2 regions of the Micromonospora sp. NPDC049257 genome follow, and region 2 is predicted to be linked to the other one. Evidence: riboswitches for the same ligand, from Rfam matches in the RefSeq annotation. Region 2 holds a riboswitch; the other holds the start of a gene.
What was found. A riboswitch is a leader RNA that binds a small molecule or an ion and turns the genes downstream of it on or off. The one in region 2 is predicted to bind ZMP and ZTP.
Positions count from the first base shown of each region.

Region 1: it holds a riboswitch for ZMP and ZTP, as region 2 does, so the genes downstream of both, AB0K25_RS18705 (glycine hydroxymethyltransferase) here and AB0K25_RS21960 (tetrahydrofolate dehydrogenase/cyclohydrolase catalytic domain-containing protein) in region 2, are expected to answer to the same signal.

Region 1 covers NZ_JBFAQU010000012.1:10,201-26,064, reverse strand. Annotated here, with positions in the region: gene AB0K25_RS18750 (SGNH/GDSL hydrolase family protein) at 1-213, opposite strand, end outside; gene AB0K25_RS18745 (MFS transporter) at 362-1,567, opposite strand; gene AB0K25_RS18740 (AMP-binding protein) at 1,846-3,462, opposite strand; gene AB0K25_RS18735 (SGNH/GDSL hydrolase family protein) at 3,819-5,102, shown strand; gene AB0K25_RS18730 (cytochrome P450) at 5,164-6,384, shown strand; gene AB0K25_RS18725 (alpha/beta hydrolase) at 6,396-7,463, shown strand; gene AB0K25_RS18720 (alpha-hydroxy acid oxidase) at 7,616-8,683, shown strand; gene AB0K25_RS18715 (PLP-dependent aminotransferase family protein) at 8,688-9,995, shown strand; gene AB0K25_RS18710 (hypothetical protein) at 10,111-10,362, shown strand; gene AB0K25_RS18705 (glycine hydroxymethyltransferase) at 10,681-12,117, opposite strand; ZMP/ZTP riboswitch at 12,136-12,225, opposite strand; gene AB0K25_RS18700 (metallophosphoesterase) at 12,407-13,276, shown strand; gene AB0K25_RS18695 (SDR family NAD(P)-dependent oxidoreductase) at 13,286-14,101, opposite strand; gene AB0K25_RS18690 (helix-turn-helix domain-containing protein) at 14,218-14,655, shown strand; gene AB0K25_RS18685 (hemerythrin domain-containing protein) at 14,761-15,261, opposite strand; gene AB0K25_RS18680 (hypothetical protein) at 15,563-15,864, shown strand, end outside.
Region 2 covers NZ_JBFAQU010000016.1:39,439-52,619, reverse strand. Annotated here, with positions in the region: gene gcvP (aminomethyl-transferring glycine dehydrogenase) at 1-1,312, shown strand, start outside; gene AB0K25_RS22005 (DUF5999 family protein) at 1,429-1,629, opposite strand; gene AB0K25_RS22000 (chorismate-binding protein) at 1,753-2,946, shown strand; gene AB0K25_RS21995 (TetR/AcrR family transcriptional regulator) at 2,975-3,760, shown strand; gene def (peptide deformylase) at 3,771-4,280, shown strand; gene AB0K25_RS21985 (GNAT family N-acetyltransferase) at 4,290-5,063, opposite strand; gene AB0K25_RS21980 (helix-turn-helix domain-containing protein) at 5,067-5,414, opposite strand; gene AB0K25_RS21975 (malonic semialdehyde reductase) at 5,512-6,126, shown strand; gene AB0K25_RS21970 (TSUP family transporter) at 6,173-6,931, opposite strand; gene AB0K25_RS21965 (endonuclease/exonuclease/phosphatase family protein) at 7,121-7,900, shown strand; gene AB0K25_RS21960 (tetrahydrofolate dehydrogenase/cyclohydrolase catalytic domain-containing protein) at 7,912-8,808, opposite strand; ZMP/ZTP riboswitch at 8,822-8,903, opposite strand; gene AB0K25_RS21955 (hypothetical protein) at 8,997-9,926, opposite strand; gene AB0K25_RS21950 (PLP-dependent aminotransferase family protein) at 10,002-11,327, opposite strand; gene AB0K25_RS21945 (hypothetical protein) at 11,546-13,181, shown strand, end outside.

The DNA of each region.
Region 1 (15,864 bases), on a different contig from region 2:
GTACGCCAACGCGGGGCGTACCGCCGCCAGTTCGGCCGCGATCCGGTCGGCCCACTGCACGTCCGGGTACCCCTCGACCGGCTCACACATGCCCTCCGCGACGCTGTCGCCGAGCACCACGAACCGGTGCCACGGATGGTCGCGCAGCAGCGCGGCACTCTCCCCCTCACGCAGGCAGTACGGATCGGTGGCCTCGGTCAACATCGATGACATGGCCGGCAATCTAGCCGACCGTACCGGCGTGGTCGATCACTGCGACCGGGCGGATCGCCTGATGGTCGTCCCGGTGCGCCGACTCGCGTCGACGCCGGTCACCTGGCCCCCGGATCGGCCCTCGACGCCGTACACCTCTGGGCCCGGGTCAGGCCTTGACGGTGGGTGGTGCGGGGGTGGACCGTCCCATCCGCAGTGGCCCGGCGACCAGCGGCGCGACGGTCAGCACCGCGCACACCACCGCCATCACCAGCAGCGCCGGCCGCAGCCCGAGGGCCGCCACCGACCAGCCGCCGAGCAGCGCCCCCACCGGCAGTCCGACGAACGCCAGCGAGCCGGAGATCCCCAGCACCCGGGTCTGCAACGCGTCCGGCACCCGTTCGTAGAGGGCCGCACCGAGCAGCGGGTTGACCGCCGCGATGCCGATCCCGGACAGGAACGTCACCACCAGCACCACCACCAGGTGGTCGGTCAGCGCCAGCACCAGCAGCCGGGGCGCACCGCTCAACGCCGCCCCGGCCGCGAAGATCAGGGTCCGGGGCAGCCGGGGGCCGAGCATCGTGAAGACCACGTTGCCGAGCAGCGCGCCACCGCCGAACACCCCGAGCACCAGGCCGAACCCGGCCGGGTCGCCGAACTCGTCGCGGACCCACAGCGGCACCCAGACGGCGGTGTTGGCGGCGGCGAACATGTTCAGCGTGGAGACCACCACCAGCATGGTCAGCAGCACCCGGTCGGTGCGCAGGTAGCCGAATCCGGTGCGCAGGGCCTGGAAGTAGCCCTCCCGGGGTGCGGCGGGCGCGTCGCTGGCGGGTGGGCGTACCAGCACCCCGACCAGCAGCGCACAGACCGCGAAGGTGCCCGCGTCGATCCAGATCGCCCGGGTCACCCCCACCCAGTCGATGAGCAGACCGCCGATGACCGTGCCGAACAGCGCCACCCCGCGGGCCAGCCCGTCGTAGGCGGAGGTGAGCCGGATCAGCTCCACCCCGGCACGCTGCGCGGCCGGCCGGAACATCACGTGCTTGACCCGGTCGCCGATGCCGCGCAGTCCGCCGGCCACCGCGACGAGGGCGACGAGCGCCCCGAAGCCGAGCCACGGGGCCAGCGCCACCACCGCGATCACGGCCGCGCTCGCCGCGTCCACCGTGATGGAGGTACGTCGTACCCCGAACCGGTCCGCCCACGGCGTGGCCAACGAACTCGACAGCATGTACGGCAGGAACTCCGCCGCCGCGACGATGCCCATCTTGGCCGGGCTGCCGGTGGTGGTGAGCACCAGCCAGGGGATCGCGATCACCGAGATCCGGCTGCCCAGGTTGGAGATCAGGTCGGCGGCGACCAGGGTGACCAGTTCCCGCCGGGCGGCCCGCCGCTCGGGGCCCGGCGGCGCGGCGAGTGACCCGGTGTCGCCCGCCCCGGCCTTACCCGCCTGGGCGCCACCCGCTCCGGTGTGTTCCTCACCGGCGGCCGGTCCGGGACCGGTCGGGTCGGCTCCCGCCCGCAGGCCCGACGCCCCGCCGGGAGCCCCGACGGCGTCGCCGTCGGCCGGGTAGCCGTCGGCGTCGGTGGCCGTACGGGGGTCGCCGTCGGCGTCGGTGGCCGTACGGGGGCCGGTGTCGGCGTCGGCGGTCACGACGGGCTGCCGACCGGATCGGCGGGAGCGCCGGTGGTGTACCGCTCGCGCAGCGCCCGCTTGTCCACCTTCGCCGACCGGTTCAGGGGCAGCGCGTCGACGAACTCCACCGCACCCGGCGCCCAGGTGTCGCTCAGTTCGGCGGTGACCAGGTCGATCAGCTCCGCCCCGGTCACCGTCGCCCCCGGCGTCCGCACCACGTACGCGTACGGCAGCTCCCCGGCGACCGGGTCGGGCACCCCGATCACCGCCGCCGCGCGTACCTGCGGATGCCCGGCGAGGACGTCCTCGATCGGCCGGGAGTAGATCGGCCAGCTGCGCTGGCGGGTGAGGATTCGGTCCTGCAACCGGTCGACCAGGTAGAGGAACCCGTCGTCGTCGAGGTGGCCGATGTCGCGGGTGCGTACCCAGCCGTCGACGAGCGTCTCGGCGGTCAGTTCGGGTTGACCGTGGTAGCCGTGGAAGCTCAGTTTCGTCCGCACCCACACCTCGCCGTCCGTGCCGGCCGGCAGCGCCTGCCCGTCGGCGTCGCGGATCTCCACGGTGACGTCCCCGTAGGGCCGGCCGCAGGAACCGAGCCGCTCCGGGTGCGCCGGGTCCTCGGTCAGGCCGGGCTGGGCGCAGATCACCACCGCCTCGCTGAGGCCGTACACGATGCGTAGGCACGGGCCGAACCGGGCGATGGCCTGGCGCAGCCGGGCGGGCGCGGCCGGCCCGGCACCCACGTTGAACATGAACATGGCGGAGAAGTCCGCGCCGGGCAGGGCCGGATGGTCGAGCACCTCGTAGAGCATCGGCGGGGTGACGAAGGTGGAGGTGAGCCGCTCGGCGTCCACGGTGGCGATGAAGGCGGCCGGGTCCCACTGCTGGCGCAGGAAGAGCACGCCGCCGGTGAACAGGTTGAACAGGGTGGTGATCTGCCCGCTGGCCAGCCACATCGGGGAGTGCGACAGGTGCCGCAGCAGGGGGAAGCCGGCGGCCCGGAAGTCGGCCGCCAGCGCCAGCACCTGCCGGTAGAAGCTCTCCCGGTGGTGCACCAGCTTGGGGGTGCCGGTGGTGCCACTGGTCTGCAGGAACGACTCCGGCACGGGCACCCCGGCCGGTAGGCCGACCGACGGGTCGTCGGCGCTCAGGCCCACGCCGACCTGCGGGGTGGTGGCGGGGTCCGGGTCCGCCGGCGGGGTGGTGGCGGTCAGCTCGATGCCCAGTCGCAGCACCGGCACCCCGGGCAGCGACGCGGCGATCTGGTCACCCAGCCCGTCCGGGGCGTACGCGTGGTGCACGAACACGTCGGGGCGGGCCAGCCGGACGAACTCGTCGATCTCCCGCCGGGAGGTGACCGGGGCGATCCACATCGTCCGGCAGCCGAGCAGGTGCAGGGCGAGTTGGAGCAGCGGGCCCTCCACGGCGTTGCCGAGCATCACCAGCACCGCCGCGCCGGGGCGTACCCCGTGGCGGGTGAGGGCGTGCGCCAGCCCGCGTACCTCGGCGGCGACCTGCGGGTAGGTCAGCCGCCGGCCGTCGCCGACCAGCGCCTCCCGGTCGCCGAACCCGGCGAACAACTCCAGCGCGTCGTGTACGTAGGTGGTGGATCGGTCGGCCCCGTCGGTCATCGCACAGCCCCCAGGTCGATGCGGCGGGTCGTCGGCGGCCCGGTGGGACCCGCCGTGGCGACCGGCCGGGATGGCGTCCGAGCAGTTCAGAGCCCGGCCCGCGACGGGGTGCGGGAAGTGGGCGACCGCACCGCCGCCGCTAGCGAGCCTAGGCCGACGGTGTCGCCGGGGGACAGAGCCGAACGGCGAGTGACCGGCCATCATGGACTTTTGATCATGTCTATCGGGTTGATTGACGCCTGTCAGACGTCGCCGCTAGGTTTCTGGACCATCGTCCGGGCGGTGCCGTCAATGGGCGCCGGCCCTGGGCGGCCCAACATGGAGGTTCAATGTCGACCCCGAAGAGATGGCAGGTCATAGCGTCCGCGGCCGTGTTGCTGGTCGTGAGCGCCCCGGCGGTGGTGGCCAGCGCCGGACCGTCCGACGCCGGCGGCGAGGCAGCCGCCCGGCCGCAGTGGGCGGGTACGTGGGCCGCGGCGGTCACCCGTGGCAACACCGCCGGGCTGACCAACACCGGCCTGAACAACCAGAGCATCCGGATGACCGTGCGCACCACCGTGGGCGGGGAGCGGCTGCGGGTCCGGCTGAGCAACCTCTACGGCGAGCAGGCGGTGCAGGTCGGGCACGCCACCGTCGCCCGTCCCGACAAGACCACCGTCACCGACCGGTCGGACATCGTCCCCGGCACCCTGCGGGAGCTGAAGTTCGGCGGTGCCACCTCGGCGACCATGAACAAGGGTGCCGAGCTGCTCAGCGACCCGCTGACCTACCAGGTGGCCGAGCAGGAGGACCTGGTCGTCACCCTGCACTTCCCGGTGCTCACCGGGCCGGTCACCTTCCACGGCCAGTCCAAGGTCACCACCTTCATCGGGGCGAACGACCTGACCACCGCCGCCGACGGCGCCGGCTTCACCATCCGTCCGGACTGCTGCTGGATGTTCCTGTCCGGCATCGACGTGCTGCGTCCGGCTAACCCCGGTGCGGTGGTGGTGCTCAGCGACTCGATCGGGGACGCCAACGGCAGCACCGTCAACGCCAACAAGCGCTGGCCGGAGCTGCTCGCCGGGCGGCTGGTCGCCGCCCGTCCCGAGGTGCGTACCCCGGGGGTGCTCAACCTGAGCCTGGCCGGCAACCGGCTCAACCACGAGGGCACCGAGCCCGGCGCGGGCGGTTTCCCCGGCTACTACGAGCTGGGTCCGAACGCGTTGGCCCGGCTCAACGAGGACGTCTTCCCGCAGACCGGCGTGAAGACCCTGGTGACCCACCTCGGCATCAACGACATCTGGATGTCCGACGACTCCGCCGACCGGATCATCGCCTCGCTGCGGCAGATCAACAAGCAGGCCAAGGCGCGCGGCCTGCGCAGCCTCGCCGTCACTCTCACCCCGTACGAGGGGCACGGCAACCCGGGGGTGTGGACGCCGGAGAAGGACGCCACCCGGCAGGCGGTGAACACCTGGCTGCGGGGCCCGGGGGCGGCCGAGTTCGACGGGCTGCTCGACTTCGACGCGGTGCTGCGTGACCCGGCCCAGCCGAGCCGGCTGCTGCCCGCGTACGACGCCGGTGACCACATCCACCCGAACGACGCCGGCAACCAGGCGTTGGCGGACGCCGTACCACTTCGACTGCTCGGTCTGTGACACCGGTGGGGCGGCGGGGGTGACCCCGTCGCCCCCCGGTCATTCCTGGGGAGGAAGCACCATCGTGGACGTCGACAAGATCCTGACCGGTCTCTACAGCGAGGCCGGCCGGCAGGACCCCTATCCGTGGTATGCGGCCCTGCACGAGCACGGGCCGATCAGCGTCATCCCGAACCGCCCGGAGCACAGTACGGTCAGCGCGGTGGCCGTCGGCTACGACCTGGTCGACCAGGTGCTGCGCGACCCGGAGTGGTACAAGCAGGCCCCACCGGGCTGGCAGGACGAGGAGATCCTGCGGACCTTCCAGTCGTCGATGATGTTCGTCAACGCCCCCGACCACGGGCGGATGCGGGGTGTGTTCTCCCGTACGTTCACCCCGCGCCGGCTCGGCGCGCTGGAACCGGTGATCGTCCGGGTGGTCGACACCCTGCTGGACCGGATGGCCGACGCCGGCGCGGACGGCTCCGAGGTCGACTTCGTCGCGGACTTCGCCTACCCGGTGCCGGCGCTGGTGATGGCCGAGTTCATCGGCCTGCCCGAGAGCGAGCTGGCCTGGTACCGGCAGCGGGTCGACTGGATCGACGAGTTTCTCGACGTGGCGGGCAAGACCCCGGAGCGGCTGGCGTTGGCCAACCAGGCTGCCGAGGAGCTGCGGGCGCTCTACCGGGACCTGATCGTGCACCGTCGTCGCCAGCCGGGCGAGGACCTGATCTCCGGGCTGGTCGAGGCGCTGGACTCCGGTGAGGTCGACCTGACCGAGGAGGAGTTGATCAGCAACCTGATCGTGCTGTTCAACGCCAGCTTCGTCACCACCGTCTACATGTTCAGCAACGGCCTGCCGGTGCTGCTGGCCCACCCGGAGACCGTGGCCGCGCTGCCGGGTGACGAGACCCTGGCGCAGGGCTGCGTGGACGAGGTGCTGCGGCTGCAGAGCCCGGTGCACTTCCTGGCCCGCGCCGCGCCCCGGGACACCGTGCTGGGCGGCGTGCCGGTCGCCCGGGACGAGAACGTGCTGCTGATCATCGCCGGGGCCAACCGGGACCCGCGCCGGTTTCCCGAGCCGGACCGGTTCGACCCGCGCCGCGACGGCCCCCCGTCGCTGGCTTTCGGCGTCGGCCCGCACTTCTGCCTCGGCGCGGCCGTGTCCCGCCTGGAGGGCCGCATCGGCCTGCCCCGGCTGTTCGCCCGGTTCCCCGGGCTCGCGGTCAGCCAGCGGCCCGACTACAGCGGGAGCCTGTTCCTGCGCGGCATCGACAAGCTCTTCGTCACCACCGGCGGATAGGAGCCGATCCCATGTCCCTCGATCCCCAGGTGGTGGCCTACCGGGCCGCGCGGGCCGCCGCCGGCACCCCACCGCTGTACACCCAGACCCTCGCCGAGGCCCGCGCCGCCGACCTCGCCGCGATCCGGGCCGGCGGCGGCGACGTCGAGCCGGTCCACGAGGTACGCGACACGACCGTGCCCGGCCCCGCCGGGGACCTGCGGGTCCGGGTGCACCGGCCGGCCGGCGACGGCCCGCTGCCCACTCTGGTCTACTTCTTCGGTGGTGGTTGGACGCTGGGCAGTGTGGAGACCGCCGACGGGATCTGCCGCCGGCTGGCCAACGCCACCCCCTGCCAGGTGGTGACGGCCGGGTACCGGCTGGCCCCGGAGCACCCGTTCCCGGCGGCGGTGCTGGACTGCCACGCCGCCACCCGTTGGCTGGCCGAGCACGCCGCCGACCTCGGGGTGGACCCGGAGCGACTGGTCGTGGGCGGGGACAGCGCCGGTGGCAACCTGGCAGCGGCGGTGACCCTGCTGGCCCGCGCCGAGGGCGGCCCCCGGCTGGCCGGGCAGCTGCTGGTCTATCCGAACACCGACCAGCGGGCCGACCGCCCGCGCCCCGGCCGGGGCACCGACCCGGCAACCGCCGTCGACCCGGCAACCGCCGTCGACCCGGCAACCGCCGCCGACCCCCGGGCCGCCGCCGACGAGCAGGACCCGCTGCTGTTCAACCGGCACTCCGTCGACTGGTACCGGGGTCACTACCTGGCCGACCCGGCGGACGCGGCCGACCCGCTGGCCTCGCCGTTGCTCGCCGACGACCTGTCCGGCCTGCCGCCGGCCCTGGTGGTCACCGCCGAACACGACCCGCTGTGCGACGAGGGGGAGCGGTACGCGCAGCGGCTGCGCGAGGCCGGCGTGCCGGTGCGGGCCACCCGCTACTCCGGCATGATCCACGGCTTCTTCGCCATGCCCGGTGTCTTCGACGCCGGTCGGCGTGCCCAGGACGAGGCCGCCGCCTTCCTCCGGGAGGTCTTCGGGCTGCCCACCCCGGCGGCGGACGCCCCGGCCGCCGCCACGGTCGGGGACGCTCGGTGACGGAGCACCCCGGCACCGCCGGGTCGGCCACCGCCGGGTCGGATTCCGTCGGCTCGGCACTCGTCGGCTCGGCCGGTGCCGGGTCGGAGTCCGTCGGGTCGGTCGGTGCCGGGTCAGCCACCGCCGGCCAGGCGGACCGGCCGCCGGTCAGCCTGGCGGACTTCGCCGACCTGGCCCGGGCGACCCTTCCAACCGGGGTCTGGGACTTCGTCGACGGGGGCAGCGGCATCGAGACCACCCTCACCGCCAACCGGGCCGCCCTGGACCGGGTCGCCGTGCTACCCCGGGTGCTGACCGGGGTGGAGCGGCCCCGCACCGACACAGAGCTGCTCGGGCGGGAACAGGCGATGCCGGTGGCGGTCGCGCCGATGGCGTACCAACGGTTGCTGCATCCCGACGGCGAACCGGCGCTCGCGGCGGCGGCCGGCGCAGCGGGGGTGCCCTACGTGCTGAGCACGTTGAGCAGCACCCCGATCGAACAGGTCGTCGCCGCCACCGACGGGCCCGTCTGGTTCCAGCTCTACTGGCTACGCGACCGGGGCCTGGTCGCCGATCTGCTCGACCGGGCACAGGCTGCCGGCTGTGCCGCGCTGATGGTCACCGTCGACGTGCCGGCGCTCGGCCGGCGGCTGCGCGACGTGCGTAACGGCTTCGCGTTGCCGCCGGAGGTGACCGCCGCCAACCTGCCTGCCGGCCGCGACGACCTGGCCCACACCGGCACGCCCGGGGTGTCCGCCATCGCCGCGCACACCGAAGCCGCCTTCGCCCCCGCGCTGACCTGGGCGGACCTGGCCTGGCTGCGGGAGCGCACCCGGCTGCCGCTGCTGGTCAAGGGGATCCTCGACCCGCGTGACGCGGTCCGCGCCGCCGACGTCGGCGTGGACGCCGTGGTGGTCTCCAACCACGGCGGCCGGCAGCTCGACGGTGCACCGGCCACCGCCACCATGCTGCCCGAGGTGGTCGCGGCCATCGGCGAGCGGATCGAGGTGCTGTTGGACAGCGGGGTACGGTCCGGCACGGACGTGCTGCGCGCGCTCGCCCTCGGCGCGACCGGGGTGCTGCTCGGCCGCCCGATGCTGTGGGCGCTCGCGGCCGGTGGCCGGGCCGGCGCGCGGGCCGCCCTCGACCTGCTCGCCGTCGAGTTGCGCGACGCGCTGACCCTGACCGGCTGCGCCGACCCGGGGCAGGCCCGGCGGCTGCGTACCCTGACCGGAGGCTGACCCGTTGGAGCATCTGGTGGACCTGGACCTGGCGACCCTGCACCCGGCGGTCGACGACCCGGCGCTGAACTCGATGAACTTCCTCAACGAGGTCTCCCAGCACTGGCCCGACGCGGTGTCGCTGGCCGCCGGGCGACCCTACGAGGAGTTCTTCGACGACGACGCGCCGGGCCGCTGGCTGGACCGGTTCCGCCGGCACCTCGCCGACGACCTCGGGCAGAGCCCCGACCAGGTCCGCCGCACCCTGTTCCAGTACGGCCGGACCAAGGGGATCATCCACCATCTGATCGCCCGCAACCTCGCCGTCGACGAGGACGTCCACGTCGACGACGAGGCGGTGGTGGTGACCGTCGGCTGCCAGGAGGCGATGCTGCTGGTGCTGCGGGCGTTACGGGCCGGCCCGACCGACGTGCTGCTCGCCGTCGCCCCGACGTACGTGGGGCTGACCGGCGCGGCCCGGCTGGTGGACCTGCCGGTGCGCCCGGTCGCCGCCGGCCCGACCGGAATCGACCTGGCCGACCTGCGGGCCCAGGTGCGTCGGGCGCGCGACGAGGGGTTGCGGCCCCGGGCCTGCTACGTGATGCCCGACTTCGCCAACCCGTCCGGCACCAGCATCCCGGTGGCCGACCGGCGGCGGTTGCTCGGCCTGGCCGTCGAGGAGGACCTGCTGCTGATCGAGGACAACCCGTACGGCCTCTTCCCGGCCGGGGACGCCGACCGGGTGCCGACGCTCAAGGCGCTCGACACCCGACGCCGGGTGGTCTACCTCGGCTCGTTCGCCAAGACGGTGCTCCCCGGGGCCCGGATCGGCTATCTGGTGGCCGACCAGCGGGTCGGCGGGCTCGACGGTGCGGTGGGGTTGTTCGCCGACCAGCTCGCCAAGATCAAGAGCATGGTCTCGGTGAACACGTCGCCGCTGGCCCAGGCCGTGATCGGCGGGGCGTTGCTGGAGCACGCCTGCTCACTGGTGACCGCGAACCGGCGGGAACGGGCGGCGTACACCCGCAACCGGGACCACCTGCTGGCCGGCCTGCGGCGACGTTTCCCGGCCGGCTCGCCGGTGCGCTGGAACGCGCCGGCCGGTGGCTTCTTCGTGGTGGTCACCGTGCCGTTCCCGGTCGACGACGCGCTGCTGCGGCGCTCCGCGCAGCGGTACGGTGTGCTCTGGACGCCGATGGCGCACTTCTACGACGACGGCCGCCCGGTCGACGCGCTGCGACTGTCGGTCAGCGCCGTCACCCCGGAGCAGATCGACCTCGGGCTGGACCGGTTGGCCGCCCTGATCACCGACGAACTGACCGGCCTCCGCTGACCGCGCGGTTGCCGTGCTCCGGCCGACCCGGTCACCGCGCCGACCGGCACCGCGTGTCATCGAACCGCCACCTCCCGTGCTGTGCGACGGATGGGCCGGTGGCCATAATGGACGCATGATCGCTTGGGAGTACGCCCTGTTGGTCCGCCGCTACCAGGGGCAGGGACGCCAGTTCCACGTCTCGTTCGTCTGGTACGGCCCGGACGGCTCACGCACCGACGTCACGGCCTACGGCGACACCGCCATCGCCCACCTCAACCGGGTCGGTCGGGAGGGCTGGGAGTTGGTCTCCGCCGCCGAGGACGTCAACAACATCCAGGGCAGCACCGAAGTCCACCGCTACCACCTCAAGCGCCCCCTCCCCTGACCCCCACCCCTGCCCGCCCGTCCCCGCCCCCGCCTCCGCCCCCGGTCTCCCGGTTGATCAAGAGGTTTTGGTCACCAGAACCACCTTTCCTGACCTAAACCTCTTGATCACCCCAGCAGCCCAACCCGGCCTCACCCCCACCCTCCGGCTGTCCCTGGTCGGGGTCGGCACGGTGGTGGGGCCGGCACGGTGGTGAGGGTCGGTGATCAAGAGGTTTGGGTCACTGATGAGGGCTTTCGTGACCTAAACCTCTTGATCACCGCGAGGGAGCGGGGCGGGGCGGGGTGCCGGAATGGCGGGGCCGGGCCGGGCTTACAGTCAGCCCAGGTTGATGGTGGGGTAGAGGGGGTGGGCGGCGAGGAGGTCGGTGGCCTGCTTGCTGATCTTGTCGGCGACCGCCGGGTCGAGGACGTACTTGGCCTTGGACGGGGTGCCGTCGGCGTTGGCGCCCGGCGTGGTCTGGCTGAGCACGGTGTGGATCAGCTCGGCGGTGACGTCCATCTCGGCGGTGCCCAGACCCCGGGTGGTCAGCGCCGGGGTGCCGATCCGGATGCCGGAGGTGTACCAGGCGCCGTTGCGGTCCTGCGGGACGGCGTTGCGGTTGGTCACGATGCCCGAGTCGAGCAGCGCCTGCTCGGCCTGCCGGCCGGTGAGACCGTAGCCTGATACGTCGAGCAGCACCAGGTGGTTGTCGGTGCCGCCGGTGACCAGGGTGGTGCCCCGGCGCAGCAGCCCTTCGGCGAGGGCTTGGGCGTTGTCGACGATCCGCTGGGCGTAGTCGGCGAAGTCGGGCCGGCGGGCCTCGGCCAGCGCGACCGCCTTGGCCGCCATCACGTGCGGCAGCGGACCGCCGAGCACCATCGGGCAGCCCCGGTCGACCTGGTCGGCCAGCTCCGGGCCGGAGAGCACCATGCCGCCGCGCGGCCCGCGCAGCGACTTGTGGGTGGTGGTGGTGACGATGTGCGCGTGCGGCACCGGGTCGAAGTCTCCGGTGAAGACCTTGCCGGCGACCAGGCCGGCGAAGTGCGCCATGTCGACCATGAAGGTGGCCCCGACCGAGTCGGCGATCTCCCGCATGATCCGGAAGTTCACCTTCCGGGGGTACGCCGAGTAGCCGGCGACCAGGATCAGCGGCTTGAACTCCCGGGCGGCCTCGGCGACCCGGTCATAGTCGATCAGGCCGGTGGCCGGGTCGGTGCCGTAGCTGCGCTGGTCGAACATCTTGCCGGAGATGTTGGGTCGGAAACCGTGGGTGAGGTGCCCGCCGGCGTCCAGCGACATGCCCAGCATCCGCTGGTTGCCCAGCTCGCGGCGCAGCGCGAACCAGTCCGCCTCGGTCAGGTCGTTGACCTGGCGTACCTGGGCCTTCTTGAGGGCGGGGGACTCGACCCGGTCGGCCAGGATCGCCCAGAAGGCGACCAGGTTGGCGTCGATGCCGGAGTGCGGCTGCACGTAGGCGTGGGAGGCCCCGAACAGCGCCTTGGCGTGTTCGGCGGCGAGCGCTTCGACGGTGTCGACGTTCTGGCAGCCGGCGTAGAAGCGACGGCCGACGGTGCCCTCGGCGTACTTGTCGCTGAACCAGTTGCCCATGGTGAGCAGGGTCGCCGGGGAGGCGTAGTTCTCGCTGGCGATCAGCTTCAGCGACTCACGCTGGTCGGTCAGCTCCGCGCCGATCGCGTCGGCCACCCGGGGTTCGACCGCCCGGATCACCTCGAGCGCGCTGAGGAAAGCGGTGGATTCGGCGTTGCGCGACATGCGACCTCCAGGTGACGTGCGGAAGGCCCAGGCGCTCGGCGTGCGTCCTCATGACGGGGCCGCTTCCCGATGGTGCTCCATCCCCACGCGCCAGTCACGGCCCACCGACGATCCTACCGGGTGCCGTTCGGGCTGCCCGTGCGTACCTGCCGGTGCCGGGCAGCCGGCCGGGTTCTCCGATCGTGCGGAGCTCCGGTGCCCCGGTACCGGCTCGGTCGGCCGGCCACCGCCTTTGCGGTGGCCGTTGCGGTGGCCCCACGCCGGGCGGTCGGCTGCGTACGATCGGCGGATGCTGGGGGAGGACACCGAGGGCAGTCTGGTCGCGATCAGCGATCTGCACATCGGGTACGCGGAGAATCGTGCCCTGGTCGAGGCGCTGCGGCCCACCTCGCCACGGGACTGGCTGATCGTCGCCGGTGACGTGGCGGACACCGTGGCCGACATCGAGTGGGCGCTCGGCACGCTCGCCGAACGCTTCGACACCGTCATCTGGGCACCCGGCAACCACGAGCTGTGGACCCCGCCGGCCGACCCGGTGACCCTGCGCGGGGTGGACCGCTACGACCTGCTGGTGCGACGGTGCCGGGAGTTGGGTGTGGTCACCCCGGAGGACGACTACCGGGTGTGGCGGGGGCCGGGCGGTCCGGCGCTGGTCGCCCCGCTGTTCCTGCTCTACGACTACAGCTGGCGACCGCCGGGGTTCGACACCCGGGAGGCCGCGCTGGCCGAGGCGTACCGGACGGGGATCGTCTGCACCGACGAGTTCCTGCTGCATCCCGACCCGTATCCGAGCCGGCAGGAGTGGTGTGCGGCCCGGCTGGAGGAGACCGCCCGCCGGTTGGCCGCCCGCGATCCGGCGCTGCCCACCGTGCTGGTCAACCACTGGCCGTTGGACCGCCACCCGACCGATGTGCTGCGCTATCCGATCTTTGCCCAGTGGTGCGGGACGGAGGCCACCGCCGACTGGCACCGCCGGTTCGCCGCCACCACGGTGGTCTACGGGCACCTGCACATTCCGCGTACCACCTGGAAGGACGGGGTGCGGTTCGAGGAGGTCTCGGTGGGTTATCCCCGGGAGTGGCGGCAGCGCAGTGTGGCCCCCGGCCGGGTACGGCAGATCCTGCCCGCGCCGACGGGCGCACCGGTGACCCTCTGGTGAACCACCGGCTCAGCCGGCGTCGAGGCGGGTGACCAGCGAGTCGGTCATCGTGCCGAGGCGGCGGGCGGCGGCCGGGTCGAGCGTCGTGGTCGACAGCGGAACGGGTCTGCCCCGGTCGTTGGCGGTCAGGGCATCCGACGGTGGGTTGTCGATCCACGCCACGACGGGGCGGATCGACTTCCCGACCGGCCTGGCGACGACCGACGCCGCCCGGATCACCCCACGGATCGCCGCCGGCATGGTGGACAGGTCGCCGCTGCGGGTGAAGCCGGGGTGGTAGAGCACATACCGTGCCCGCGAGCCGGACCGCGCCGCGAAGTCCACCCCGAGCAGGTCGTTCGCCCGGCCGGCCTGCAACTGTGCGTCGACCATGCCGTACTTCCGGGTGAGCTGGAGGTCGTCCCAGTGGATCGATCCCCGGGTGATGCCGACCCCCACGACGTTGACGATCACCGGCTGTTCGGCGGCGTCCAGTTGGTCGCGTAGACCGTGACTGAGCAGGTAACGGCTCAGGTAGTAGAGCGCGAAGGTCTGCTCCAGGCCCTCGTCGGTGACCACCCGCCGGGGTACCGGCCGGTTGGCGAACAGTGCCAGGGCGTCCACCTTCGGCCACCGTCGCCTGATGGTGTCGACGACCCTGCGGGTCTCCGCCACCGAGCGCAGATCCGCCCGGAGGAAGTGCACCCGGCCGGAGAGCGCCCGCACGGCCTGCCCCTTCGCCGGGTTGCTGCCGATGGCGACGACCTCGTCGCCACGGCGGATCCGGGCTTCGAGCGTCGCCCGGCCCATGCCGTCGGTGCCGCCGCTGATGACCGTGACGCGCATGCCGCCCCTCCCTGCCGCTGCCGGCCGGTGACCCCGTCAGGCACCGGACGTCGACCGTGGATCGCGGACGGCACAATCCTCTTCGGGCTCGGCGACCGAGGGAAGAAGGCACTTTCATGTCCGTACCGCACACGGAGGTTCGTTCCCTGGTGGCGGCGGTCCTGCCGACGCCCGTGCCGGCCGACGAGTACGAGCACTGCCCGGTCACCGAGGTGCTGCGGCTACTCAGCGACAAGTGGTCGATGCTGGTGCTGACCCTGCTGGGCCGCCGGCCGTACCGGTTCAACGAGCTGCACCGCACCATCGACGGCATCAGCCAGCGGATGCTGACCCGCACGTTGCGGGGCCTGGAGGGGGCCGGCCTGGTGCTGCGGGACGTCCATCCCACCGTCCCGCCCAGCGTCGAGTACCGCCTCACGCCGCTCGGGCAGAGCCTGCTCGGTCCGCTGTCCGGCCTCGCCGACTGGGCGGTCCGCCACGGGCCCGAGCTGGCCGCCGCCCGGCACCGGGCCACCGTCCCCGCGTCGTCCCTGCCGCACCGCACGGGTCTCTGACCGGACCCACGCGGGCCCTCGCTGACCGCCCCGGCGGGACCGAGCGGGGCCCGACCAGCCGGCCGGGCCCCTTGACGTACTCCGGTGCGGGTGTTGCCGGTCGGGTCAGGCGGTGGTGGCGTGCCGGGCGCTCTTGATCGCCTTCGGGTCACTGGGCGAGCGGGGCGCGTCCGGGCGCAGCGCGATCATCCGCTCGCCGATCTCCTGGAGCTGGTTGCGGCCGAGCGCCTCCCGCACCTTGGGGAACCACTCCTGCTCCTCCTCCTCGACGTGGTGCTCGACGTTCTCGATCAGCACCGTGGTCTTGGCGACGAAGTGGTCGTCGGAGGCGTCCATCGCGGCCAGTTCGGCGCAGAGCACGTCGGCGACGTGGTGCTCCTCGTACGACTCCAGGATGTCGTCCTCCAGGTCCGGCAGGAGCTTGCGGACCTGCGGGTACATCACCTCGTTCTCGAGGTAGGTGTGGGTGGTGAGGGCTGCCACGATCTCGTCGACCACCTTGCGGCGGCGACTGGCCGGTCCCTCCTGCGCCTTTTCGAACTCGCGGAAGAGGCGGCGCATCTCCTTGTGGTCCTCTTTGAGCAGGACGATGGCGTCGGTGGACACCGGCAGACCTCCTTGATCGGCTGACGGCCATCCCGGTACCCCTGGGTGAGCTGCGGAAACGGATCGCGGTCGACGAATGTCCGGCAACCTCAGACGGTGGCGACGGTGTGCGGTATCTCGTCGAGCAGGTCGCGGGCGAGGAACCCGATCCGGCCGAACAGCACCACCTGACCGGCCGCGAGCCGGATCCCGGGCGCACGGTCGGTGCGGTCGACCGGAGTCCTCCGCCCGGCGGCCCGCCCGGTCCCCGCCGGGTCTGGGTGGAGGTGGACCGTGATCGGTGAGTCGATATCCTGCCCGGGTGGACGGCGAACGGCTGGCGGCATCACTCACCGGGCGGCTGGCCGGGCTGGAGTTCGTCGACCTGGGCACCGACGAGGTGACCGCGCTGATCATCGACGCCGTGCTGGTCTGGGCCGCCGAGCAGGGCTGGCGCTCATACCGTCGGGCGGCGAGCGTGCTGCCGCTGCCGCCGCCGATGACGGACCGCCACTCGGTAGTGGACGTGGCGTGTGCCCGCCGCGACGGCCCGCCGGTGGTCGTCGAGGTTGACCACACCGACCGGCGGCGTACCTGGGAGAAGCTCGCGGCGGAGGCCGACGC
Region 2 (13,181 bases):
GGAGCCGGTGACGTGGCCGGAGTTCGCGCATCTGCACCCGTTCGCCCCGGATGAGCAGACCGCCGGTTACCGGGAGCTGATCGGGCAGTTGGAGGGGTGGCTGGCGGAGGTCACCGGGTACGACGCGGTCAGTGTGCAGCCCAACGCCGGGTCGCAGGGGGAGTTGGCGGGGTTGTTGGCGATCCGCGCCTACCACCGGGACCGGGGTGACACCCACCGGGACGTGTGTCTGATCCCGTCGTCGGCGCACGGCACGAACGCCGCGTCGGCGGTGATGGCCGGGATGCGGGTGGTGGTGGTCGCCTGTGACGCCGATGGCAACGTCGACCTGGTCGACCTCGACGCGAAGATCGACAAGCATCGGGACGCTCTCGCGGCGATCATGGTGACGTACCCGTCGACGCACGGGGTGTACGAGACGGGCATCGCGTCGTTGTGCGCGAAGGTCCACGACGCCGGTGGTCAGGTGTACGTCGACGGGGCGAACCTCAACGCGTTGGTCGGGTTCGCCAAGCCGGGCCGGTTCGGCGCGGACGTGTCGCACCTGAACCTGCACAAGACGTTCTGCATTCCGCACGGTGGGGGCGGGCCGGGGGTGGGTCCGGTGGCGGTGCGGTCGCACCTGGCGGCGTACCTGCCGGGGGACCCGTCGGGTGCCCGGGTGCAGGGGGCGCCGGCGATCTCGGCGGCCCGGTACGGGTCGGCGGGGATCCTGCCGATCCCGTGGGCGTACCTGCGGATGATGGGCGCGGCGGGGCTGGCCCGGGCGACGGGGGTGGCGGTGCTGGCGGCGAACTACGTGGCGGTGCGGCTGCGGGAGCACTTCCCGGTGCTGTACGCCGGCAACAAGGGCCTGGTGGCGCACGAGTGCATCCTGGACCTGCGTCCGCTGTCGAAGGCGACCGGGGTCAGTGTCGACGACGTCGCGAAGCGGCTGATCGACTACGGGTTCCACGCGCCGACGATGTCGTTCCCGGTGGCGGGGACGCTGATGGTGGAGCCGACCGAGAGTGAGGACCTGGCCGAGTTGGACCGGTTCTGCGACGCGATGATCGCGATCCGGGCGGAGATCGACCAGGTGGCGTCGGGACAGTGGCCGGCCGGGGACAATCCGCTGGCCAACGCTCCGCACACCGCGGCGATGGTGTCGGCCGACGAGTGGCCGCATCCGTATCCGCGGTCGGTGGGGGCGTACCCGGGTGGGGTGGACCGGGCGGGGAAGTACTGGCCGCCGGTGCGGCGGGTCGACGGCGCGTACGGCGACCGGAACCTGATGTGTTCGTGCCCGGCGCCGGAGGCGTTCGAGGGTTGAGGCGCGGTGCCGGGGCGGCGGACGTGCCGCCCCGGTGCGGCGACCGGGGAGGGCGGCCCCTGTCGGGGGGCCAGCCTGCGATGATGTGGCTGGTGACGCCGACGGACCGTGATCGGTCAGGCGACGAGGGCGTGCCGGGCCGGCCCGCGGTGCGGGGCGATGGTGCTGCCGTCGGGAAGGAGTTCACCGGTGTCCTCGAAGACGATGACACCGTTGCAGAGCAGGCTCCAGCCCTGCTCAGGGAAGCAGGCGATGACCCGGGCGGCGTCCCGGTCGGTCGCTTCGGCGGAAGGGCAGGTGATCTGGTGCTGACACATCGGGTTCTCCGGACTGTGGGGGCACTGTGTCATGGTTCACATGACCAGTGACGCACAGTACCAAGGGACAGCGCACCGGATCGAGCAGCCTTCGGTCATGTTGCCCCGAAATCCGCTGAACGGATGAGCAGGAATGGGCCACCCGGCGTGGAAACGCTCCCAACGGTGCCGGTCGACGTACCGGGGGTGCCGGCGCGGTGCCGCAGCGTGCTCGTCGAACGTGACCGCTTCGAGTGGCGGATCACCGACGGTGGTGACCCGGCCGCGCAGATCGCCGGTTTCCTCGCCGCGCACGGCCTGCCCGGCGACGACCTGACCCGCCCGGCGACCCACCGCACCGACGGCCCCTGCGGCGCCGCCCTGTTCGTCTCCGCCGCCGCCGGCGCCCGGATGGTCGGCGCACCCACCGGCGCGGCCAGCCCGGCACCGGACCTGCCCGACGTCGCCGTCGTCGTCTACGACCACGGCACCCGCCGCCCGCCCCCGACCGGGCCGGTGCCGGGGCACCTGCGGGTCGGCCCCTGGCGGGACAGCTGGACCCCCGGGCAGCACGCCGACGCGGTGCGCACCGTCCGGGCCGCCATCGGCCGCGGCGACGTCTACCAGGTCAACGTCGTCGGCCACGCCGCCGCCACCTACACCGGTGACCCGCGGCCCGCGCTGGCCCGCCTCGCCGGCCTGCCCGGCGCCCGCTACGGCGGCACCCTGCACGGCGACCGTTGGACGATCGGCTGTGCCTCACCGGAGACCCTCGTCGCCGTGCACGCCGGCCGGGTCGTCACCCGCCCGATCAAGGGCACCCGCCCGGCCACCGCCGCCGGCCGCCGCGAGCTGCTCGCCTCCGCCAAGGAACGCGCCGAACACGTCATGATCGTCGACCTGGAACGCAACGACCTGGCCCGGATCGCCCGCACCGGTTCGGTGACCGTCGACGACCTGTTCACCGTGCGCCGCTGGTGCGACCTGTGGCAGGCCGAGTCGACCGTGTCCGCGGCCCTCGCCGACGGGATCGGCCTGGCTGACCTGCTGCGCGCCACCTGCCCCGGCGGGTCGGTCACCGGCGCCCCGAAACACGCCGCGCTGGCGTTGGTCGCCGCCGTCGAACCCGTCGGCCGGGGCGCCGGCATGGGCGGGTTCGGCTGGATCGGCCCCGACCACCTCGACCTGGGCCTGACCATCCGCACCGCCGCCGCCGACACCGACCGGTTGCACCTGTGGGCCGGCGGCGGCATCACCTGGGACAGTGACCCCGACGCCGAGGTCGCCGAGGCCGCCGCCAAGGCCGCCCCGGTGCGTGCCCTGCTCGCCGCCGACTGACCACCGCACCGGCCGCTATGGTGGCCGCATGCACGTCGAGTACAGCGGCACCGGCGACCCCGCCCGCAGCCTCGCCCTGCTCTGGCGCACCCGCGAACGCACCAGCCGCAGCGGCGACCTGGGCGTCGACCGGATCGTCCGGGCCGCCATCGACGTCGCCGACACCGACGGACTCGCCGCGCTGTCCATGCGTCGGGTCGCCGAACGTCTCGGCGTGGGCACCATGTCCCTCTACACCCACGTGCCGGGCAAGGGTGAACTGCTCGACCTCATGCTCGACACCGTGCACGGCGAGACCCCCCGACCGGCGGACGTCCCGGGCGGCTGGCGGGACCGCCTGGAACGCGTCGCCCGCGACAACTGGGCGCTGTACCTGCGCCACCCCTGGCTGTTGCAGGTCGCCACCACCCGCCCACCCCTGGGTCCGCAGGTCACCGCACGCTACGACCACGAACTACGTGCCGTCGAGGGCATCGGCCTGACCGACCTGGAGATGGACGCCGTGATCACCCTCGTCGACTCCTACGTCCACGGCGCGGTACGCGGCGCGGTGGAAGCCGCCCAGGCCACCGCCCGCACCGGCCTCACCGACGAACAGTGGTGGCACGCCCACGCCCCCTACCTGGAAAAGGTGATGGACCCGGCCCGTTTCCCCACCGCCGCCCGGGTCGGCGCCGCCGCCGGACAGGAGTACCAGGCCGCCACCGACCCGACCCGTGCCTTCGACTTCGGACTGGCCCGCATCCTCGACGGTATCGCCGCCCTGGTGGCCGACCGGTGCGCCGGTCCACCGCCGCCGGTGACCCCCCGATAGCCTTCCGGGCATGACCGTACGCCCGATCAGGATCATCGGTGACCCCGTCCTGCGCACCGCCTGCACCCCGGTGACCCGCTTCGACACCGCCCTGCAGCAGCTCGTCGACGACCTGATGGACACCCTCACCGGCGAACCGGGCCGGGCCGGTGTCGCCGCCCCGCAGATCGGCGTCGACGCCCAGGTGTTCGTCTACGACGCCGACGGCCACCGCGGCCACCTGATCAACCCCACCATCGAGTTGTCCGACGAGACCCAGGACGACGACGAGGGGTGCCTGTCCATTCCCGGGCTGTACTTCCCGACCCGCCGGGCCCTGCACGCCACCGTGCACGGCGTGGACCGGCACGGCGACCCGCTGACCATCTCCGGCAGCGGGTTCCTCGCCCGCGCCCTGCAACACGAGACCGACCACCTCGCCGGTCGGCTCTACGTCGACACCCTGCGCGGTGACATCCGCCGCAAGGCGCTGCGGGAGATCCGCGCCGGCCGGTTCGACTCACCGAGCCGCCACCGCTGACCGGCCGGCTCAACCCGCCCCGCTGGTCAGCGTGTACTCACCGAACCGTGCCACCGTGGTGAAACCGAGCCGCCCGTAGAGGCGTACCGCCGTGGTGTTGTCGGCCCGCACGTTCAACGTCACGTGATCGACGCTGTCGCGTAGCCGGGCGCACAGCGCGGCGACGACCGCCTGGGCCAACCCCCGACCCCGCGCCTGCGGGCGGGTGGTCACGTTGCCCACCGCGGCCACCCGGTAGGTCGGCGACCACACGTGCACCCCGGCCACCGCGACCAGCTCACCACCCGCACGTACCCCCAGGTAGTGGCCGGTGTCGAGCATCCGCGGGTCGAACCAGTTACCGGGGTACGCGTCGGCGTACAGGGCCCGCAGCGCCGGCAGGTCCGCCCCGGTCAGCACCTCACCCGAGGTGGCGACCCCGGCCAGCCGACCCGGGTCGGTCAACGCCATCCGCAGGTGCGCCCCCGCCGGGGTGATCACGTACCGGCCCGCGAGGACCTGTTCCAGCCCGGGGGACAGGTGCGCGTACAGCCGGGCGGGCAGCACCGGGGCCAGTTCGTCGAGCAGCGCCGCCGCCGGCCGGTCCTCTTCGGCGGCGAACAGCAGCAGCACCGGCTGTGCCGCCCCGTGGTAGAGCAACGCCACCTGCTCACCCCGACGGAACCACGACGTGTAGGGCCAGAAGAAGTCGTCCAGGTCACCCAACTGGTAGGCGTGCAGCACCGGATCGCGCCGCAGCAGCCCGGCCAGCACGGCACGGTCGTGTTCGGCGCGGACCGGCACCGCTCAGCAACGACCTGCGGGAAGGTTCTCGTCGGCCCAGCGGGCCAGCTCGTCCAGCGCCGGCAGCAGGGCGGCGCCCCGACCGGTCAGCTGGTAGCTGACCCCCAGCGGGGGGCCCTCCCGCACGGTGCGGCTGACCAGGTCGACCCGGGCCAGCTCACCGAGGCGGTCCGACAGCACCGACTCGCTGATCCCCGGCAGTGCCCGGGCCAGCTCGGCGAAGCCCGCCGGCCCCTGGGCGAGGGTGCCCAGGATCATGCCGTTCCACCGTTTGCCCAGGAACGCGAACGCCCGGGACAGCCCCCCGGGACAGGCGCGGGGCCCGTCGTCGATCGGGGAGCACGTCGTCATAAGCCCAGCATACGTGGTCCGTAACTCACCCTAGCCACTTCGAAAAAACTAGCTGCTACTGTGGTCGCAGCAATCGCCGATCCGACCGGAGGACACCATGACCGACGTACTGCCCAACCACCTGATCACCCTCGACCCGCAGGCCCAGGCCCAACTGTTCACCGAAGCCCGCACCGCCAACACCTTCACCGACACCCCCGTCAGCGACGAACAACTCCACGCGATCTTCGACCTCGCCAAGTACCCACCCACCGCCATGAACGTCCAACCCCTGCGGGTGCTGTTCGTCCGCCCCGGCGAAGGCCGCGACCGCCTCCTCACCCACGTCGCCGAAGGCAACCGCACCAAAACCGCCACCGCCCCCGTCGTCGCCGTCCTCGCCGCCGACACCAACTTCCACGAACACCTCGACACCGTCTTCCCCATCCGCCCCGGCATGCGCGAACACTTCGCCGCCGACCCCACCGTCCGCGACGGCATGGCCCGCTTCAACGCCGGCCTCCAGGTCGGCTACTTCCTGCTCGCCATCCGCGCCGCCGGCCTCGCCGCCGGACCCATGGGCGGATTCGACGCCACCGGCGTCGACAACGAATTCTTCACCGACACCGGCTGGAAGTCCCTGCTCCTGGTCAACATCGGACACCCCGGCCCCGACGCCTGGCACCCCCGCCTGCCCCGCCTCGACTACGACACCGTCGTCCGACACGCCTGAACCACCCCAGACCCACCAGTGGCTGGCCCGCCGAGCACCCACCCGCTCAGCCGGCCAGCCACTGGTCGTAACCCAACCGCACCACCAACGCCACCACCACCACCAGCAACACCACCCGCACGAACCCCGCACCCCGCCGCAACGCCATCCGCGCCCCCACCGCCGCCCCCGCCACGTTGCACACCGCCATCGCCAACCCCAACCACCACCACACGTGCCCCGTCACCGCGAACACCACCAACGCCCCCAGATTCGTCCCCGCGTTGACCACCTTCGCCATCGCCGAACCACCCAGAAAATCCGCCCCCACCAACACCGTGAACGCCACCACCAGGAACGTCCCCGTCCCCGGCCCGATCAACCCGTCGTACAACGCGATACCCACCCCCGCCACCCCCACCGCCGCCACCACCCGCACCCGGGTCCGCCGCGCCGGCACCGCCACCGTCCCCAACCGCGGCCGCAACACCACGAACAACGCCACCCCCACCAACACCACCAACACCACCGGCCGGTACGCCCCCGCCGGCACCACCCCCGCCAACGCCGCACCCACCCCCGCACACCCCACCGCCAACACCGCCGCCGGACCCGCCACCGCCCAATCGACCCGCGTGCGCCGCGCGAACGTCACCGCCGCCGTCGACGTACCCGCGATCGCCGCCAACTTGTTCGTCCCCAACGCCGTCGCCACCGGCACCCCCGGCGCCGCCACCAACAACGCCGGCAACAACAACAACCCACCCCCACCGACCACCGCATCCACCCACCCCGCCAGGGCAGCCGCAGCCAGCAGAGTCGTCAACGACACAGGATCCACGGCCGGCCATTCTCCCCACCCCACCCGGCCACCCGCCCGCTCAAGTGGCCCACCTCACCGCCCACGTCGCCGCCGCAGCCACACCCCCACCACACCCAACGCCACGAACACCAACACCGAACAACACAACAACTTGATCATTCGGTAACTGTGCCACGGACGTAGGGTGCACAGGTGCGCCTGGCGACCTTCAACCTGCTACACGGCCGCTCCCTGACCGACGGGCTCGTCGACCCCGCCCGGCTCACCGCCGCCGTCCACGCCCTCGACGCCGACATCCTCGCCCTCCAGGAAGTCGACCGCGACCAGTCCCGCAGCGGCCACCACGACCTCACCACCCTCGCCGCCCAGGCCCTCGACGCCCCCGAACACCGCTTCGCCGCCGCCGTCGTCGGCACCCCCGGCGAACACTTCCGCCCCCTACGCCACGACGACGACGGCCACGGCGAACCCTGCTACGGCATCGGCCTGATCAGCCGCCACCGGGTCCGCAGCTGGCACGTCACCCGCCTCAACCCCGCACCCGTCCGCTCACCCATCTACGTCCCCGGCCCCGGCGGCGGCCTCATCCTCCTGCGCGACGAACCCCGCGTCGTCCTCGCCGCCGTCCTCGACACCCCCCACGGCCCCCTCACCGTCGCCGCCACCCACCTGTCCTTCGTCCCCGGCTGGAACGCCCACCAACTCCGCCGCGCCGTCCGCGCCCTACGCGCCCTACCCGCCCCCCGCATCCTCCTCGGCGACCTCAACCTCCCCGCCGGCCCCGCCCGCCTCCTCACCGGCTGGCAACCCCTGGCCCGCCGCCCCACCTACCCCGCCACCGCACCCCGCGTGCAACTCGACCACATCCTCGCCGACCCCCACGACCGGCACCTCCTACCCCCCGTCACCGCCACCGACAACCCACGCTCCACCATCTCCGACCACCGCCCCCTCGTCGTCGACCTCGGCTGACCCACCACCGGTCACCCCCGACCCGCAGCCCGCTGCGCCGCCCGCAACGCATTACGGAACAGCATCGCCACCGTCGTCGGACCCACCCCACCCACCCGAGGCGTGATCGCCCCCGCCACCCGCGCACACGCCTCGTCCACATCCGGCAACAACCGGCGACCCGCATACCGCACCCCACCACCCACCACCACCGCACCCGGACGCACATGCTCCGGCCGCACGATCCCCGGCACCCCCACCGCCGCCACCAGAATCTCCGCCCGCCGCGTGTACCGCGGCCAGTCCGCCACCCCCGTGTGCACCACCGTCACCGCCGCATTCGCCGTCGGCCGCTTCTGCGCCAACAACATCGCCAACGGACGACCCAACGTCGCACCCCGACCCAGCACCACCACCTCCCGCCCCGCCACCGGCACCCCGTGGAACGCCAACAACGCCTCGATCCCCGCCGGCGTACACGGCAACGGCCCCGGCAACCCCAACGCCAACCGGCCCATGTTCACCGGATGCATCCCGTCCACGTCGGAATCCGGATCCAACACCTCCAACGCCCGGTCGTAATCCAGATGCCCCGGAACCGGATGCTGCACCAACACCGCATGCACCCCGGCATCGTCGTTGAGATCCCGCAACACCCGATGCAGATCCGCCTGCGTCGCCGACCCCGGCAACCGCACATGCGGCGACGCGAAACCCAACTCCGCCGCCTGCCGGGACTTGATCCGGATATACCCGACACTCGCGTCGTCGTCACCGACCAGCACCGTCGCCAACGACGGCACCACCCCGACCGCCCGCAACGCCGCCACCCCCTCGGCGACCTCGGCGAGAATCCGCTCCGCCACCGGCCCACCCGGCAACAACCGGGCCGTACCAGACGTGGGGGAGGGGCAAGAGGAAACAGACATGGCGCACCTCGACCACGAAGGCCCAGGCGGTCGACCTCCGCGACGAGCTCCCCGATGGTTGACCCATCCCCGTGCCGCCAGTCGCATCCACCCCCACCATGCCACACCCCACCGCCCACCGGGCCCCGCCACCCCACACGCGCCGGGCCCGGCCGCCACACGACGACCGGGCCCCACTGACCGACCTGCTACGAGACCGTGATCTGCGCGACCCCACCAGCCGGATTGCTGATGATGCCGACCATCGACCGACGACACGACCCGATGACCGGATCGTTCGCACACCCCGGGGCGCTGTAGTCCACCGCCACCACCTGGATCCGGTGATTGGCCACCGTCGGCGAGTAGTTGAACGGCGAACCCACCGGACAGCTGCTGCCACTCCACTGCGAACCCAACAGACCCAGATCCGTCCAGACACCCCCGGCGTCCATGTCGTTGATCCAGATGCGCAGCGGCCGCCGGTCGTTGTGACAGTTGTACGTCAACAACGTCCGCACCCCCGTCGCCCCCGAATCCGGCGGCGTGACCATCGCATCACCCGACCAGATCAGGTTGACCCCCCACGGCCGGCTGCCATACACCACATAGTCGTTACGGCTGCGATTGAACAACGCCTGACCACCCGCCGTGGTGATCACGTTCCACTCGTAGACCGCAGTGGCCGACCAGACCAGGTCGATGCCCCAGCTCTGCGCACCCCACCGCAGGTAACCCCCGCCCGGAACCCGCAACGCCACCTTCGTGGTGTTCGTGATCGGCGCGTTCGTCGGCAGACCCTCCCCGTACACCTCCCACCGCGAATTCGGCCAGTCGGTCCAGTTCAGATTGATGCCGTAGTCGCGCTCCGCGTACCGCAGCGCCTTGAGACCATTGCTCTGGTTACGCATCGGGCCGTACCCACCACTCCACGTCGGCAGGCCCTCCCAGTCGACGACCGCACTCGGCGGCGTCGCCAACACACCCGACCCCGCCGACACCGGGACCGCTGACACACCCGACCCCGCCGACACCGGGACCGCTGACACACCCGACCCGGCCGACGCCGGCACCGCACCGGTCAACCCGGCGAGGACCACCGCCACCAGCAGGCAGAGCACTCTGTGAACACGGGACATGTCTCCTCCGAATCAGGACACCAGCACGGACACCCCTAACGGCGTTCCACCCCGTGCCACCCCGTTCCGGCCCCCTCAGTACGCCGCACCCACCTCCTCCGGCGCCCCCCGCGCAATCGCCGCCAGCAACGCCACACTGCCCCGCAACGTCTCCACATCCGGCGACGACGTCGACAACCGCACCGCATCCGGCACCGGCACCCCCACCACCGCATAGTCGGCCGCCGGACTGATCACCACCCGCTGCCGGGCCGCAGCCGACACGAACGCCCCCGTCGACCACCCACCCGGCAACCGCCACCACACGTGGTACGACCGAGGATCAGCACGCACGTCGAACCCGGCCAGCACCTCCGCCACCACCGCCTGCCGCAACCGCGCGTCCTGCTGCTTGAGCCGCACGATCCGCTGCGCCGTACCATCAGCCAACACCGCCGTCGCACACGCCAACGCCACACCCGGCACCCCCCACGTACCGGAACGCACCGCCGCCGCGACCCGCCCGGCCAACCCCGCCGGACACACCAGCAACCCCAGATTGAGCCCCGCACCCACCCGCTTGGACAAACTGTCCACCAGGATCGTCTGCTCCGGAGCATGCGCGGCCAACGGCAACTCCTCGTCGTGCAGAAACGAATTGATCCGATCCTCGATCGCGACCAGACCCAACCGCGCGAGCCGCCCACCCAACTCGATGCGCCGCGCCGCCGACATCGTCACCCCCAACGGGTTGTGCAACGTGGGCTGAAGGTAGACCGCCGCGAGCGGCGCCCGACGATGCGCCTGCTCCAACGCCGACGCACTCAACCCCTCCCCATCCATACCGATCGGCACCAACGTCACACCGTGCCGCGCCGCGATCGTCTTCACCACCGGATACGTCAACTCCTCCACCCCGAGCCGCTGCCCCGGCGCCACCAACGCCACCATGGCCGCCGCGATCGCCTGCCGCCCACTACCGGTGAACAACAACCGCTCAGAGTCCACCACCCACCCCGGCCGGGACAGGAAGGACGCACCGACCCGCCGCGACTCCCGCGACCCGGTCACCGGCACCGGATGCATCGCCGCCTCCAGGCCCGCCGGTGCCAACACCCGCCCCAACGCCCGCGCCACCATCGACGACTGCCCCGGCAACACCGGAAAGTTGGCCTCCAGATCGACCAGGTCCGCGTCCCCCGACCGCACCGAGAAATCCACCACGAACGTGCCCCGACCCACCGCCCCGGCCACCAGACCCCGCCGCGCGAGCTCCTGATAGACCCGGGCCGCCGTCGACACCGCCATCCCGTGACGCCGGGCGAACTCCCGCTGGGGCAGCAGCCGCTGCCCCGGCCGCATCCGCCCGGACCGGATATCAGCCGCCACCGCATCGGCCACCAGCCGGAAATCGTCCCGCACCGTCACCCCTCACCTCCACCGAACCCTGCCCGCACCGCGCCCCCGCAACACCTCCGAGCAATCCGACCACAACCTCGGTGCAATCAACAGACACCCAGCCACGCAAAACCCCCCAATGTCGGATTCCCGGCCGCGAACGCAGTTGACGCCACCAACCAAACCGATGCGAGACTCACCTCAATCACCCCATTGACTCGGTTCATTGAGAGGTGTGACCCGTGAGGACACCCACCACATCCACCCACCCCACCGAACTGCTACGCCGCGCCACCGATGCCCTGTGGACCGACGGCGACCTCACCACCAGCCGCATCCACTTCGACGCCGCCTACCGCGCCGCAGAAGCCACCGGCGACCACCACACCCGCACCCTCGCCGTCACCGGCATGGGCGGCCTCTGGGTCCACGAACACCGCACCACCAGCGACGCCACCCTCCTGCTCCACCGCCTCCACCACGCCATCGCCACCACCGACCCCCACACCCCCCTCGGCATCCGACTACGCGCCCGACTCGCCGCCGAACAGGACTACCGCACCGCCACCCACAACGACACCCTCACCCTCGTCACCCAGGCCCGCGCCACCGGCGACCCCGTCGCCCTCACCGAAACCGCAAGCCTCGCCCACCACTGCCTCCTCGGCCCCGACCACACCCGACTACGCCACGAACTCAGCCAGGACGCCCTCACCGCCGCCCTCGCCACCGGCCGCCCCAGCGACCTCACGGTCGCCCTCCTCTGGCGCACCGTCGACCAGTTCCTCGACACCGACCCCCAAGCCGAACGCAGCCTCGCCGAACTCCACACCCACCTCACCCACCACAACCACCTCGCCGTGTCCTACGTCGCCCACGCCATCGACGTCATGCTCACCATCCGCGCCGGCAAACTCACCGAAGCCCGCGCCCGCGCCGCCACCTGCGCCCAACGCGGCACCACCGCCGGCGACGCCGACACCACCGGCTGGCACGGCGCCCACCTCACCACCATCGCCTGGTACCAAGGCCACCTCGCCGACCACCTCCCGATGCTGCGCGCACTGGCCGTCTCACCCACCCTCAGCACCGTCGACCACTCCTACCAGGCAGCACTCGCCGTCGCCTCCGCCCTCGCCGGACACCGCCGCGAAGCCACCGCCGCCCTCGCCCGCCTCCACGGCAACGACCTCACCACCCTGCCCCGCTCCAGCAGCTGGCTCGTCACCCTCCACGGCATCGTCGAAGCAGCCCACCTCCTCGACGACGGTCACCTCGCCACCGAGGCATACGACCTCCTCACCCCCTACGCCGACCGACCCATGCTCGCCAGCCTCGCCATCACCTGCTTCGGCAGCACCCAACACACCCTCGGCACCGCCGCCCTCACCGCCGGGGAAACCGACCGCGCCATCACCCACCTCCACGCCGCAGTACACGACAACCTCAGACTCGGCCACCTCCCCGCCGCCACCCTCTCCCGCGCCCGACTGGCCCAGGCCCTCGACCAACGCTCCGGCCAACACGACCGCCGAGAAGCCGAACGACAACGCCAACTCGCCCACACCGACGCCACCGAACTCGGCATGACCCTCCCCACCCCACCACCACGCCCACACACCCCCCACCGCCCCCACATCCGATGCCACCGCCACGGCCGACACTGGCAACTCACCCTCGGCCACCGCACCGCCACCATCGACGACTGCGTCGGCGCCCGATACCTCGCCATCCTCATCGCCAACCCCGGACACGACATCCCCGCCATCCAACTCGCCGGCGACGCAGCGGACACCACCACCGACCGCCAACCCGTCCTCGACGACACCGCCAAACGGGCCTACCGGCGACGACTACGCGACCTCGACACCACCATCG